DNA from 3 places in the Enterobacter sp. C4G1 genome. Region 2 is predicted to be linked to each of the others. Evidence: predicted binding sites of a transcription regulator. Region 2 holds the regulator's gene; each other region holds the start of a gene.
What was found. The regulator sigma-54, encoded in region 2, starts transcription at its own class of promoters, with help from an activator protein. The targets are predictions, from matches to a motif close to GTTGGCACANNTTTCGCTNT.
Positions count from the first base shown of each region.

Region 1: a site for sigma-54 is predicted at 2,588-2,607, ahead of hypA (hydrogenase maturation nickel metallochaperone HypA). Genes of this name have one in related genera too.
Region 3: a site for sigma-54 is predicted at 2,975-2,994, ahead of ACT9TW_RS11395 (amino acid ABC transporter substrate-binding protein). Genes of this name have one in related genera too.

Region 1 covers NZ_JBQVVV010000002.1:2,010,185-2,015,055, reverse strand. Annotated here, with positions in the region: gene hypD (hydrogenase formation protein HypD) at 1-1,078, opposite strand, end outside; gene ACT9TW_RS23380 (HypC/HybG/HupF family hydrogenase formation chaperone) at 1,081-1,353, opposite strand; gene hypB (hydrogenase nickel incorporation protein HypB) at 1,344-2,207, opposite strand; gene hypA (hydrogenase maturation nickel metallochaperone HypA) at 2,210-2,560, opposite strand; gene hycA (formate hydrogenlyase regulator HycA) at 2,771-3,235, shown strand; gene ACT9TW_RS23360 (4Fe-4S dicluster domain-containing protein) at 3,306-3,914, shown strand; gene hycC (formate hydrogenlyase subunit 3) at 3,911-4,871, shown strand, end outside.
Region 2 covers NZ_JBQVVV010000001.1:498,091-502,961, forward strand. Annotated here, with positions in the region: gene kdsC (3-deoxy-manno-octulosonate-8-phosphatase KdsC) at 1-372, shown strand, start outside; gene lptC (LPS export ABC transporter periplasmic protein LptC) at 369-944, shown strand; gene lptA (lipopolysaccharide ABC transporter substrate-binding protein LptA) at 913-1,467, shown strand; gene lptB (LPS export ABC transporter ATP-binding protein) at 1,474-2,199, shown strand; gene rpoN (RNA polymerase factor sigma-54) at 2,247-3,680, shown strand; gene hpf (ribosome hibernation promoting factor) at 3,703-3,990, shown strand; gene ptsN (PTS IIA-like nitrogen regulatory protein PtsN) at 4,073-4,564, shown strand; gene rapZ (RNase adapter RapZ) at 4,610-4,871, shown strand, end outside.
Region 3 covers NZ_JBQVVV010000001.1:2,373,917-2,378,787, forward strand. Annotated here, with positions in the region: gene ACT9TW_RS11380 (amino acid ABC transporter ATP-binding protein) at 1-228, opposite strand, end outside; gene gltK (glutamate/aspartate ABC transporter permease GltK) at 228-902, opposite strand; gene ACT9TW_RS11390 (amino acid ABC transporter permease) at 902-1,642, opposite strand; gene ACT9TW_RS11395 (amino acid ABC transporter substrate-binding protein) at 1,797-2,702, opposite strand; gene lnt (apolipoprotein N-acyltransferase) at 3,074-4,612, opposite strand; gene corC (CNNM family magnesium/cobalt transport protein CorC) at 4,618-4,871, opposite strand, start outside.

The sequences.
Region 1 (4,871 bases), on a different contig from region 2:
ATGCGCCTTCTGATGAAACCATCAGTGCGCCAAATGCAGTTTGCGGGTTACAGGTGTTGCCAAATAACGGGCATTGATGTGGTTTGCATTTACCGGTGAGTACGTCGCCACAGCGGGCGCGGGGATCGTCGCAAACCTGTTGCGGTTGCGGGTGGAAATGGGCTTCGGCGTCGAACGCACGGTATGCAGACGTCAGGCGCACACCTGATTCGGCAATCAATCCCAGGCCACGCCACTCGCTGTCGCCCTCCACACTGAAAACCTCAGCAATGGCTTTTTGAGCAAGCACATTCCCGGCATCCGGGACCACGCGGCGATACTGATTTTCCACTTTACTCAGGGCTGCTATTTTCTGCTCAACAAGCATGGTCACGCCTTGCAGTAGATCAAGAGGTTCGAAACCAGCGACCACTAAAGGACGATCAAAGTCGCTGGCGATGAAACCGTAAGCCCCGGTGCCGATGACCATACTGACGTGCCCTGGCGCCAGAAACGCGTCAATGCCGTTGCCCGGCTCTTCCAGCAGGCTGCGCAGGGTCGGGATAAGCGTAATGTGCTGGCAAAAAAAGAAAAAGTTGCTGATGTTGCGCGCTTTGGCCTGCTGTAAGGTGATGGCGGTGGCAGGCATGGTGGTTTCAAAACCCAGGCCGAAAAAGACGACTTTCCGCGTGGGATTGTCGGCGGCCAGTGTTAAGGCATCTACCGGCGAGTAGACGATACGCACGTCCGCTCCCCGCGCTCTGGCCTGGAGCAACGAGCCATTTTTCCCCGGCACGCGCATGGCGTCACCAAAGGTACAGAAAATCACGTCAGGCTGGCTGGCAATCTCAATACAGCTGTCGATGCGTCCCATTGGCAGCACGCACACCGGGCAGCCCGGGCCGTGGATAAACTCGATGTTGTCCGGCAACAGCTGGTCGAGGCCAAATTTAAAGATGGCGTGGGTATGCCCGCCGCACACCTCCATGATGCGCAGCGGTTTTTCGGCGGTATAGCGCAGATGTTTTGCCCGCATTTTCAGGTGTTCAATAAGCTGCATCACCTGTTCGGGCGCTCGATATTCATCAACATAGCGCATGGTTATCGCTCCTCGCCGTACAGCAGCGCCCCAACATCAGGCTCCACATCAAACATGTTTTGCAGGGCATCCAGCGTGTCGCGCGCTTCTGCTTCGTTAATCACGCTCATGGCAAAGCCAACGTGTACCAGTACCCACTGGCCAGTGCGGGGCGCACCGTTTTCATCCACACTGCCAACCAGCGTCAGATCGACATCGCGCAGCACGCCGCACACGTCTACTTTGGCCTGATTGCCGTCAATCGCATGGATTTGCCCCGGGACGCCTATGCACATCGTTCTCTCTCCAGCCAGTTCAGCCAGTTATCCATACCTTGCCCGCCGGTGGCGGACACCAGCAGGATTTCAATATCCGGGTTCACTTCACGGGCATACGCCAGACACTTATCGACGTCGAAATTCAGGTACGGTAGTAGGTCGACTTTGTTGAGGAGCATCACCGATGCCGCAGCAAACATATGCGGGTATTTCAGCGGCTTGTCTTCCCCTTCGGTCACCGACAGCACGGCCACTTTATGCCGCTCGCCCAGATCAAAACTCGCCGGGCAGACCAGATTACCCACGTTCTCAATAAACAGAATGCCGTTATCCGCTACGGGCAAACGCGGCGCGGCATCGGCAATCATCTGTGCATCAAGATGGCAACCCTTACCGGTATTCACCTGAATGGCTGGTGTGCCGGTTTCACGAATACGCGCGGCATCGTTTACTGTCTGTTGATCGCCTTCGATAACTGCGCAAGAGACGCGTCCGTTCAGGCGTTTGAGCGTTTCGGTGAGCAGTGTTGTTTTGCCAGAGCCCGGGCTGGAGACCAGGTTCAGCACCAGCAGTTTGCGGGCGGCAAAGCGGGCGCGATTACGAGCCGCCAACTGGTTATTTTTATCAAGCACGTTGATTTCGACGTCCAGCATCTGCCGCTGGCTGATGCCTGGCGCGTGCGTACCGGCTTCGCCGTGGCCGTAATGCAGGTCGCCGTCAGCGGATTGGGTTGGCGTAAATGCCAGGCCGGTAAAGACTCCTGATGGACGAGGCGCAGGAGAGAAGGGTGCGGAGCGAAACGCAGAGTGAGGACGATGCTCATCCCCTTCTATATAGAGGTTGCCTTCGGCACAACCGCAGGTACTACACATAATTATTCCCTCTCGATTTCGAGGCGTTGGATCTGCATTCCGTCATCGGCCACGATGCGAAGCCCGGTGCTCTGACACTGCGGGCAGCTTCGTACTTTCGACGACAGCAACGTGACGTACTGCTGGCACTGTTCGCACCAGCACTCCGCCTGCTGTTCTTCAATATGAAGCTGGCAGCCTTCCGCCAGCGTGTCGCGGCACACCAGCTCAAAGCAAAAGGTGAGAGCGCTGGTTTCGACGCAGGAAAACGCGCCGAGTTTCAGCCAGACACCGGTCACACGTTTTGCGTGGTGTTGTGCTGCCTGTTGTTCGATTAACTCCAGAGCCCGTTGGCAGAGGGTGATTTCGTGCATGACGCCTCCTCAATGAATTGCGCCTGTAATGCAATAACGATGCCATCTTGATTTTTGTTAAGGCGTGACGATGTCAACGCTGTCGAAATGACACGTCGACACTGCCGTTACAGCAGTGTGTTTTGTATTTAAATCATTAAAAATCAATTAATTAAAAACTGGCATGGAATCTGCTTAATAGCCGCAATCTCCATTAACCGGATATCTGACATGACTATTTGGGAAATCAGCGAAAAAGCGGATTACATCGCACAGCGGCATCAGCAGTTACAGGAGCAGTGGCATCTTTACTGCAATTCTCTGGTTCAGGGGATAACCCTGTCGAAAGCCCGGCTACACCATGCCATGAGCTGTGCCGCACAAGGTGATATGCGCTTTGTGTTGTTCGGGCACTTTACGATTTACGTCACCTTGGCAGACAGCTTCAACAGCCACACCATCGAGTATTACGTCGAGACAAAAGACGGGGATAAACAACGCATTGCGCAGGCACAACTGATGACCGATGGCATGGTTGATGGCCACGTCAGCAACCGCGATCGCCAGCAGGTACTGGAACATTACCTGGAAAAAATTGCGCCGGTCTACAACGGCCTTTACACCGCGGTTGAGCACGATTTACCGGTCAACCTGCAACAGCTGATGAACGGAAATCCATCGGCAAACGTTGCCTGAGTATTGCGTGTCGAGAAGTGTCGATAAGACAGATTTTCGTCAAAAATGACCATCACCAGAGGATTACCCGGTGAACCGTTTTGTAATTGCCGACTCGACGGTCTGTATCGGCTGTCGAACCTGTGAAGCGGCGTGTTCGGAAACACACCGTCTGCACGGATTGCAGTCAATGCCGCGCCTGCGCGTCATGCGAAATGAAAAAGAGTCTGCGCCGCAGCTCTGCCACCACTGTGAGGATGCCCCGTGCGCGGGTGTCTGCCCTGTTAATGCCATCACCCGTGTTGATGGTGCGGTACAGCTCAATGAAAGCCTGTGCGTAAGCTGCAAGCTGTGCGGTATTGCCTGCCCGTTTGGCGCAATTGAGTTTTCCGGCAGCCGCCCGCTGCATATTCCGGCGAATGCCAATACCCCGAAAGCGCCGCCAGCGCCACCGGCTCCGGCACGCGTCAGTACGCTGCTGGACTGGGTTCCCGGCGTGCGAGCCGTCGCGGTGAAGTGCGATCTGTGCAGCTTTGATGAACAAGGCCCGGCCTGCGTGCGTACCTGCCCGACCAAAGCGCTCATTCTGGTCAACATTCGCGATATCGCCCGTACCAGCAAGCGCAAGCGCGAGCTGACGATCAACACCGATTTTGGCGATCTTTCGCTGCTTCAGGAACTTAACGAGGGGGCAAAATGAACGCGGTGACGATGATGAACAGCGCTGTGGCCTGGTTCGCCGCCGCGGCCGTTCTGGCGCTGATTTTTTCGTTCCATAAAACCCTGAGCGGCTGGATTGCCGGGATAGGTGGGGCGATAGGGAGCCTGATGACCCTGGCCGCGGGTGGGGTGGTTCTGCTCGGCGGGCAATCCGTTGAAGCCATCATTCCGGTGGTGCATCACGCGGTTCAGGTGACCCCGCTGAATGCCATCTGGCTGGTGACGTTTGGTTTGTGCGGGCTGTTTATCAGCCTGTTTAATATTGACTGGCACCGCCATCACAGCACCAAAGCGAACGGGTTGCTGGTGAATGTGCTGATGGCTGCGGCGGTCTGCACCGTGACCGCCAGCAACCTGGGTGCGCTGGTGGTGATGGCCGAAATCATGGCCCTGTGCGGCGTGTTCCTGACCGGGTGCAGTGCTTCCGGCAAGCTGTGGTTTGCGCTTGGGCGGCTCGGCACGCTGCTGCTGGCGTTAACCTGCTGGCTGGTGTGGCAACGTTACGGCACCCTGGATTTAGCCCTGCTGAACGAGCGGGCACAGCAGCTGCCGTTTGGCGCTGACATCTGGTTGTCGGGCGTGGTGGGCTTTGGCCTGCTGGCCGGGATCATCCCGCTGCACGGCTGGGTGCCACAGGCGCATGCCAATGCTTCTGCTCCGGCGGCGGCACTGTTCTCCACCGTGGTTATGAAGGTTGGGCTGTTCGGCATTCTTACGCTGTCGCTTACGGGCGGGCAGCCGCCGCTCTGGTGGGGCGTGGTGTTGCTGCTTGCGGGTATGGTAACTGCGTTTGTCGGCGGGCTGTACGCGCTGATGGAGCACAACATCCAGCGTTTGCTGGCCTATCACACCCTGGAGAATATCGGCATCATTCTGCTGGGGCTTGGCGCGGGTGTGACCGGGCTGGCGCTCAATCAACCTGCACTGATTGCTGCCG
Region 2 (4,871 bases):
CTCACATCCGGGATCGAAGTTGCTATCATCACCGGGCGAAAAGCTAAACTTGTAGAAGACCGCTGCGAAACGTTGGGCATTACCCATCTGTATCAGGGACAATCCGACAAGATGTTGGCATTCAACGATTTGCTTGCGAAACTGTCCATCGCGCCTGAGCATGTTGCCTATGTTGGCGACGATCTGATCGACTGGCCGGTGATGGCCGAAGTGGGGCTGAGCATCGCGGTAGCCGATGCCCATCCGCTGTTGATACCGCGTGCTGACTATGTCACCCATATCAACGGCGGTCGCGGTGCCGTACGTGAAGTCTGCGATCTGCTTCTGCTGGCGCAGGGCAAGCTTGAAGAGGCCAAAGGGCAATCAATATGAGTAAAACCAGACGTTGGGTTATCATTCTGCTAACGCTTGTCGCACTGGTACTGATTGGCGTAAACCTCGCTGACCGTGACGATACACAACCGGAAGTGTTCAACAATAGCGATCCAACATACAAAAGCGATCACAGTGACACGGTGGTTTACAGCCCAGAAGGTGCGCTGAACTATCGCCTGATTGCAACGCATGTTGAGTATTTTTCAGATGATGGTATCTCGTGGTTTACCCAACCGGTAATGACCACATTTGATACCGATAAAGTGCCAACGTGGTCGATTAAGTCTGACAGAGCAAAATTAACAAATGACCGTATGCTTTATCTGTATGGTCATGTTGAGGTCAACGCCCTGACCGCTGACTCTCAACTGCGTAAAATTACAACAGATAATGCCCAGATTAACCTGGTGACCCAGGATGTGACTTCGCAAGATCTGGTTACACTGTATGGCACAACATTTAATTCCAGCGGTCTGAGAATGCGCGGGAACTTACGCAGCAAAAACGCCGAGCTGATTGAAAAGGTTAGATCCTCTTATGAAATTCAAAACAAACAAACTCAGCCTTAATTTTGTTATCGCCAGCGCGCTGCTGGCAGCCAGTCTTCCCGCACTTGCTGTGACTGGTGATACCGAACAGCCGATTCATATTGAATCTGACACCCAGTCTCTCGATATGCAGGGTAATGTCGTCACCTTTACCGGCAACGTCGTCATGACTCAGGGCACCATCAAAATTAATGCCGACAAAGTGGTCGTTACCCGTCCGGGCGGCGAGCAAGGCAAAGAAATTATTGATGGTTATGGCAACCCGGCAACCTTCTACCAGATGCAGGACAACGGTAAACCGGTGAAGGGCCACGCCACACATATGCACTATGAACTGGCGAAGGATCTTGTCATTCTGACCGGTAACGCCTACCTGGAACAGCTGGACAGCAATATCACCGGCGACCAGATCACCTATCTGGTGAAAGAGCAAAAAATGCAGGCTTCCAGCGAGAAAGGCAAACGCGTTACCACCGTGCTTGTTCCTTCACAGCTGCAAGATAAAGGCAAAAGCCAGGCCCCGGCACAGAAGAAGAGTAACTAATTCGTTATGGCAACATTAACTGCAAAAAATCTCGCTAAGGCCTATAAGGGCCGCCGCGTCGTGGAAGATGTCAGTCTGTCCGTCAACTCCGGCGAAATTGTTGGCCTTTTAGGTCCCAACGGTGCGGGTAAAACCACTACCTTCTACATGGTGGTGGGCATTGTGCCGCGTGATGCAGGCAACATTGTCATTGATGATGAAGATATCAGCCTGCTGCCGCTGCACGCCCGTGCGCGCCGTGGTATCGGCTATCTTCCTCAGGAAGCGTCCATTTTCCGCCGTTTAAGCGTCTTCGATAACCTGATGGCCGTCTTGCAGATCCGCGACGATCTGTCGAGCGAGCAGCGTCAGGATCGCGCTAACGAACTGATGGAAGAGTTTCATATTGAACACCTGCGCGATAGCTTAGGTCAGGCACTGTCAGGCGGTGAACGTCGTCGTGTCGAGATTGCGCGCGCACTGGCTGCAAACCCGAAATTCATCCTGCTGGATGAACCCTTCGCGGGCGTTGACCCTATTTCCGTCATCGATATCAAACGTATTATTGAACATCTGCGTGACAGCGGGCTTGGCGTACTGATCACTGACCACAACGTCCGTGAAACGCTGGCCGTTTGTGAACGCGCTTATATTGTGAGCCAGGGCCATCTGATTGCCCACGGTACGCCGACGCAGATCCTCGAAGATGAGCATGTTAAGCGCGTGTACCTTGGGGAAGACTTCAGACTCTGATAGGGTAGAGGTAACGTAACGCCGCACCGGAGAAAAATGCTCTGAACATGAAGCAAGGTTTGCAATTAAGGCTCAGCCAACAACTGGCGATGACGCCACAGCTACAACAAGCGATTCGCCTGTTGCAACTGTCCACGTTAGAACTTCAGCAGGAACTCCAGCAAGCACTGGACAGCAACCCGTTGCTGGAGCAAACCGATCTTCATGACGAGGTAGATACTCAGCAAACGCAGGACACCGAAACGCTCGATACCGTTGATGCTCTCGAACAAAAAGAGATGCCGGACGAGCTGCCTTTGGATGCCAGCTGGGATGAAATTTACACCGCAGGAACCCCGTCCGGGACGCGCGCGGACTACCAGGATGATGAGCTACCGGTCTATCAGGGCGAAACCACCCAGTCGCTTCAGGATTACCTTATGTGGCAGGTGGAGTTAACGCCATTCTCTGACACCGATCGTGCGATTGCAACATCCATTGTCGATGCCGTTGATGACACCGGATATTTGACCGTTTCTCTGGACGATATTCTTGAAAGCATCGGCGATGAGGAGATCGAACTCGAGGAAATTGAAGCGGTTCTGAAGCGTATTCAGCGCTTCGACCCGGTTGGCGTGGCCGCGAAAGATCTGCGCGACTGCTTGCTGATCCAGCTTTCTCAGTTCGCCAAAGAGACCCCCTGGATTGAAGAAGCCCGGTTAATCATCAGCGATCATCTGGATCTGCTGGCAAACCATGACTTCCGTACACTGATGCGCGTCACCCGCCTGAAAGAAGAGGTGTTGAAAGAAGCCGTCAATCTGATCCAGTCGCTTGATCCTCGCCCCGGACAATCCATCCAGACCAGCGAACCCGAATACGTTATCCCGGATGTGCTGGTCAGAAAACATAACGACCGCTGGGTTGTAGAATTGAATTCAGACAGCATTCCTCGCCTGCAAATCAACCAGCAGTACGCCTCCATGTGCACCAGCGCACGCAACGACTCCGACAATCAATATATTCGTAGCAATCTTCAGGAAGCGCGATGGCTGATCAAAAGTCTGGAGAGCAGAAATGATACGCTGCTCCGTGTAAGCCGCTGTATTGTCGAGCAGCAGCAGGCGTTCTTTGAGCAGGGCGAAGAGTATATGAAACCGATGGTGCTGGCAGATATTGCCCAGGCCGTCGAAATGCATGAATCAACCATTTCCCGCGTGACAACGCAGAAGTATCTGCACAGTCCACGTGGTATTTTTGAGCTTAAGTATTTCTTCTCCAGCCACGTGAATACCGAAGGCGGCGGCGAAGCCTCGTCGACGGCAATTCGCGCACTGGTGAAGAAGTTGATCGCCGCGGAGAATCCCGCGAAGCCACTGAGTGACAGTAAGTTAACCACCATGCTGTCCGATCAGGGTATCATGGTGGCACGCCGTACTGTTGCAAAGTATCGAGAGTCTTTATCCATTCCGCCGTCTAACCAGCGTAAACAACTGGTCTGACACAACCGATAAGGAAGACACTATGCAGCTCAACATCACAGGACACAACGTCGAAATTACTGATGCTTTACGCGACTTTGTGAACGCTAAGTTCACGAAACTTGAACAGTATTTCGAAAGGATCAACCAGGTCTATATTGTGTTGAAAGTGGAGAAAGTGACTCATATCTCGGATGCAACCCTGCACGTGAACGGGGGTGAACTCCATGCCAGTGCGGAAGGGCAAGACATGTATGCTGCTATCGACGGCTTGATTGACAAGCTCGCACGACAGCTTAATAAACATAAAGATAAACTGAAACAACACTAATTGTCCGGGCAGTTAACGGGTGCAGGAAGGCCTGTTGTGAAACACAACAGGCCATTTGTACAGTTAGCGCTTAGGTGAAATTATGATGAACAACGATTCCGCTCTTCAACTGAGCAATGTCCTTAACCAGGAATGTACCCGTAGTGGCGTTCACTGCCAGAGCAAAAAACGTGCGCTGGAAATCATCAGTGAACTGGCCGCAAAACAGCTGGGCCTGCCGTCGCAGGTGGTGTTCGAAGCTATTCTGACCCGCGAAAAAATGGGCAGTACTGGCATTGGCAACGGCATTGCTATCCCGCATGGTAAGCTGGAAGAAGACACCCTGCGTGCCGTCGGTGTATTTGTGCAGCTCGAAACGCCTATCGCCTTCGACGCCATCGATAATCAGCCAGTCGATCTCCTCTTCGCGCTGCTGGTTCCTGCTGACCAGACCAAAACCCATCTGCATACGCTTTCGCTGGTCGCTAAACGTCTGGCTGATAAAACTATTTGCCGTAGACTGCGCTCAGCCCAAAGTGATGAAGAGTTATATCAAATTATCACTGAAGCAGAAGGCAATCAGGATGATGCATAACCGGGAGATGTCCTTTACATCTGTTGTCCTGAGGAGAAACGGAACATGGTGCTGATGATCGTCAGCGGTCGTTCAGGGTCGGGTAAATCCGTCGCCCTCCGCGCGCTTGAAGATATGGGTTTTTACTGTGTCGATAACCTGCCGGTTGTGCTGCTGCCCGACCTGGCCCGGACGCTCGCGGACCGACAAACGTCTGCTGCCGTCAGTATCGACGTCCGTAACATGCCAGAATCACCGGAAGTCTTTGAACAGGCGATGAGCAACCTGCCTGACTCGTTTTCGCCTCAGTTGCTGTTCCTTGATGCTG
Region 3 (4,871 bases), 1.9 Mb from region 2:
GCGCAGCTGGGCAAGGTTGGTTTTCTTGTCATTCACTTTGGTGCCGTTAACGAGGATCTCGCCTTGCTGCACCGGCTCCAGGCCATTGACGGTTTTAATCAGCGTGGATTTGCCGGAACCGGACGGCCCGCACACCACCACCACATCGCCTTTTTTCACTTCGGTGGAGCAGTCGGTCAGCACCTGAAAGTGCCCATACCATTTAGAAACATTTTTCAGGGAAATCATTATACAGTCCTTTTCTTCAGCCAGCTGACCAACAGCGACGCGCTTAAACTAATCACAAAATAGACCCCACCTGCGAAGAGGACCATCTCGACCTGCGTACCATCACGCTCACCGATGGTGGAAGCGGTACGGAAGAAGTCTGCCAGGCTTAGTACGTATACCAGAGAGGTATCCTGGAACAGCACGATGCCCTGAGTCAGCAGGAGTGGAACCATGGCGCGAAACGCCTGCGGCAGAATGATGAGCTGCATCGACTGCCAGTGAGTCATCCCCAGCGCCAGTGCGGCACTGGATTGCCCACGCGAAATACTCTGAATACCCGCACGGATAATCTCTGAGTAATAAGCGGCCTCAAACATGGAGAATGCCACCATCGCCGAGATCAGGCGGATGTCGGTTTTCGGTGACAGCCCCAGTACGTTCTGCAAGAAGCCTGGAACAATCAGATAAAACCACAACAACACCATCACCAATGGAATGGAGCGGAAGACGTTAACGTAGGCGGTGGCAAACCAGGCGAACGGCTTAAAGCTCGACAGGCGCATCACCGCAAGCAGGGTGCCCCAGACGATACCGATGATGATGGCAATAACTGTGATCTTTAACGTAATCACCAGGCCATCAAGCAGATACGGCATGGATGGAACAATGGAACTCCAGTCAAATTCGTACATTATTTGCCCCCCAGATTGCCCGGCAGGCGAATTTTGCGTTCAACCAGGTTCATCACCAGCATGATGACAGTGTTAATCAGAACATAGGCGAGCGTTATCGCGGTGAAGGATTCCCACGCATGGGCGGAGTAATCCAGCAGTTTGCCCGCCTGTGCCGCCATATCCACCAGACCGATAGTGGAGGCGATGGCCGAGTTTTTCACCAGGTTCATCATCTCTGAGGTCATCGGCGGAACGATCACGCGGTATGCGTTAGGCAGCAGCACATAACGGTAGGTTTGCGGTAGTGTCAGGCCCATCGCCAGACCGGCATTTTTTTGTCCGCGCGGCAGGGATTGAATGGCAGCACGTACCTGCTCGCACACGCGGGCAGCGGTAAACAGCCCCAGACATAGCATGGAGGAGACAAAGAACTGAATGTTCGGATCCAGTTCTGACTTAAACCACATGCCAATATTTTCAGGCAGCAGTTCAGGAACAACCAGATACCAGGTAAAGAATTGCACTATCAGAGGAACGTTACGGAACAGTTCCACATACAGGGTGCCGAGCGTTGAAAGAAAGCGGTTAGGGACGGTACGCAAAATACCGAACAGCGAGCCGACAAGAAACGCGATTATCCATGCCGTTATGGATAAAGCCACAGTGACCTGAAAACCGCTCCATAACCAGCCAAGATAGGTGGTGTTGCCGAACGGGGCTTGTTGCAGAAAAATGCCCCAGTTCCAGTCGATTGACATAATAAACTCCAGAAAAAAAAGGGTAGCAGCGCTACCCTCGAAGATTGGTGAGAAGCTAATTTTCGCGCTGAGTGGGGAACGACCACTCAACGTATAGTCTGTCCGTGCTTCCCGACAATCGAGAGGGCAGGAGGTCCTGCCCCTGTTGTTCTAATTAGTTAAGAGCCTTGTCGTTTGGTGATTTGAACAGCGCTTTCATGTCGTCAGACAGTTCAAAGTTCATGTTGAGATTTTTTGGTGGAATTGGATTCTTGAACCACTTGTCGAACCATTTTTCCGCTTCGCCGGAAGTCTGCGTTTGAGCGATGGTGTCATCGATCAGTTTTTTGAACTCAGCGTCGTCTTTACGCAGCATACAGCCGTAAGCTTCTTTGGATTGCGCAGTGCCTACGATTTCCCAGTTGTCTGGTTTCTTCGCTTTAGCACGCTCACCTGCCAGCAGTGCGTCATCCATCATGAATGCCACAGCACGGCCGCTTTCCAGTGTACGGAAAGAGTCGCCGTGGTCTTTCGCACTGATGATACGCATATCCATTTTCTTCTCGTCATTCAGCTTGTGCAGCAGAACTTCAGAAGTGGTACCGGATGTCACCACAACCGCTTTGCCTTTCAGGTCAGCAAAATCTTTAATCTCGCCGCCTTTCTTGGTCAGCAGGCGGGTACCTACCACGAAGATGGTGTCAGAGAACGCAGCCTGTTTCTGGCGCTCAAGGTTGTTAGTGGTTGAGCCGCACTCAAAATCGAAGGTGCCGTTTTGCAGCAGAGGAATACGGTTCTGCGAGGTGATAGGAATCAACTTCACCTGTAGATCAGGCTTGTTCAGCTTTTTCTTCACGGCTTCAACGATGGCGTTGGAGTAATCCTGTGAATAGCCCACGACTTTTTGCGTGTTGTCGTAGTAAGAGAACGGGACAGAAGATTCACGGTGGCCGACCACGATCACGCCGTTTTTGGCAATCTTGTCGAGAGTGCTCCCGGCAGCCGGAGCGTCTTCAGCGTGTACAACGCTTGCGGACATCCCCATAACCAGCATTGCTGTGGCCAGTTTACGTAATTGCATACCCAACTCCTTTTTTATCAGCGCCAGTGACGCATTGATACCCATTGTGATGTTGTTATATCTCGCGCTATGCGAGTGCAGTGTTATGCAAGCTTGTTAACATTTAGTTTGGCTTAATGTAAAGATTTTGCTGCGTTATTGTTTATTTTTGCGAAGCGCGCCGCACCATTCAGAGGCAAAAATCTCCCGTTGCACCGTTTTGGTGCTACCGGTGATCTACGCTGGTGCGACCAGGTTGCACGTTAAGCCAAATTGCGTTTGCGTTAATATACAAAGCAATAGACGTGCCAAAGTGGGAGTTTGGAGGAATTGTCGAACATGGGAAAACAGGCCGGGTAAACGTCAGCGCCACCCGGCAGGAGGAGGAAGGATTATCTGCGACGCTGACGAAGGCTCATCAGCACGGCACCGAAACCAAACAGCGCGGTCAGGATCCACAGCGGCCAGTTGCCGGTACGGGCATATGGCGTCAACCCGGTTGTCGGCGTGACCTTGGTGGTCAACACGTCGCGGGTGAACTGCGGAAGCATGGCCTGAATTTCGCCCTGCGGGCCAATCACGGCAGTAATGCCGTTATTGGTGCTACGCAGCAGCGGACGCGCCAGCTCCAGGGAGCGCATACGCGCCATCTGGAAGTGTTGCCACGGGCCAATCGATTTCCCAAACCACGCATCGTTAGAGATGGTCAGCAGATAGTCGGTATCCGGGCGGAAGTTATCGCGCACCTGCTCACCGAGGATAATTTCGTAGCAAATGGCGGCCGTCAACGCAAAACCGTGCGCGTGCAGCTGAGGTTGAACGTATGGACCACGGCTAAAAGAGGACATCGGCAAATCAAAGAACGGCGCCAGTGGACGCAGAATCGATTCCAGTGGAACAAATTCGCCGAAGGGGACCAGGTGATTCTTGTTATACCGATCGGTGGAGTTATAGCTGTATTCGCTGTCTTTGCCGAGCGTGATTATCGTATTGTACGTGTCATAACGGTTCTGCGGATTCAGACGCGCATCGACAATCCCGGTGATCAGCGTACTGCCACGCGCACGCAGCAAATTATCCATCATGCTCAGGAACGGTTGCTGATTGATTTCGAGGTCAGGAATGGCGGATTCCGGCCAGATAATCAGCTGTGATTTTCCCATCACCTGCTCGGTCGCGCCGGCATAGATTTTCAGCGTGTTGATAAGCTGCTTTTCGTCCCACTTCATTGCCTGCGGGATATCGCCTTGCACCATCGATACCTGCGTTGCCCGTGCGGGCTCCAGGGTAAACCACTGGATGTAACGCAGCGGGAAGGGCAGGGCGAACAGGACCAGTGCCGTAACCAGCGGTTTCCAGCTGCGCATCATAAGCGCAAGCACCAGCAGGCCACTGACCACCATCAACAGGAAGTTAATCGCCTCTACGCCCATTACCGGGGCCAGCCCTTTTAACGGACCATCAATCTGGCTGTATCCGAACTGCAACCACGGGAAGCCGGTTAATACCCACCCGCGCAGGAACTCCGTGATCTGCCAGACAACCGGTGCTGCGATAGCGACGCGAAGCCAGGTCGTTTTTGGCCACAGGCGAGAAAGGATGCCTGCGAACAGACCGGTGTAGAGTGAGAGATAGGCGGCAAGCAGCACAACCAGGAAGACGTTTACCGGGCCCGGCATCCCGCCAAACTGCGCGATGCTGACATAGACCCAGTTAATGCCGGAACCAAATAGCCCCAACCCCCAGAAGTAGCCAATTGCTGCGGCCTGCACAGGACGACGGTTCAGGGTTAACCCCTGTAGCCCCATCAGGGAGAGTATGGCGGCAGGCCAGATATCGTAAGGAGAAAAAGCCAGCGTACCGCTGGCTCCGAGTAACAGCGCCAGCAGCAGTCGGACGCGCTGGCGTTCAAGTAATGGGGCAAATGCCATTTAGATTAATCTTCCAGTTTTGGCACCGGTGAATCATCCGGCGTTCTGACATGAACCTGAATAATACGTCGGCTGTCGGCCATCGCGACTTTGAATTGGTAACCGTCGATGTCAACGGTTTCTCCGCGTGCCGGAAGGTGCCCAAAGGCCTGCATCACCAGACCGCCAATGGTATCGACCTCTTCATCGCTGAAGTGCGTACCGAAGGCGTCGTTGAAGTCTTCAATCGAGGCCAGCGCGCGCACGGTCCAGGTGTGGC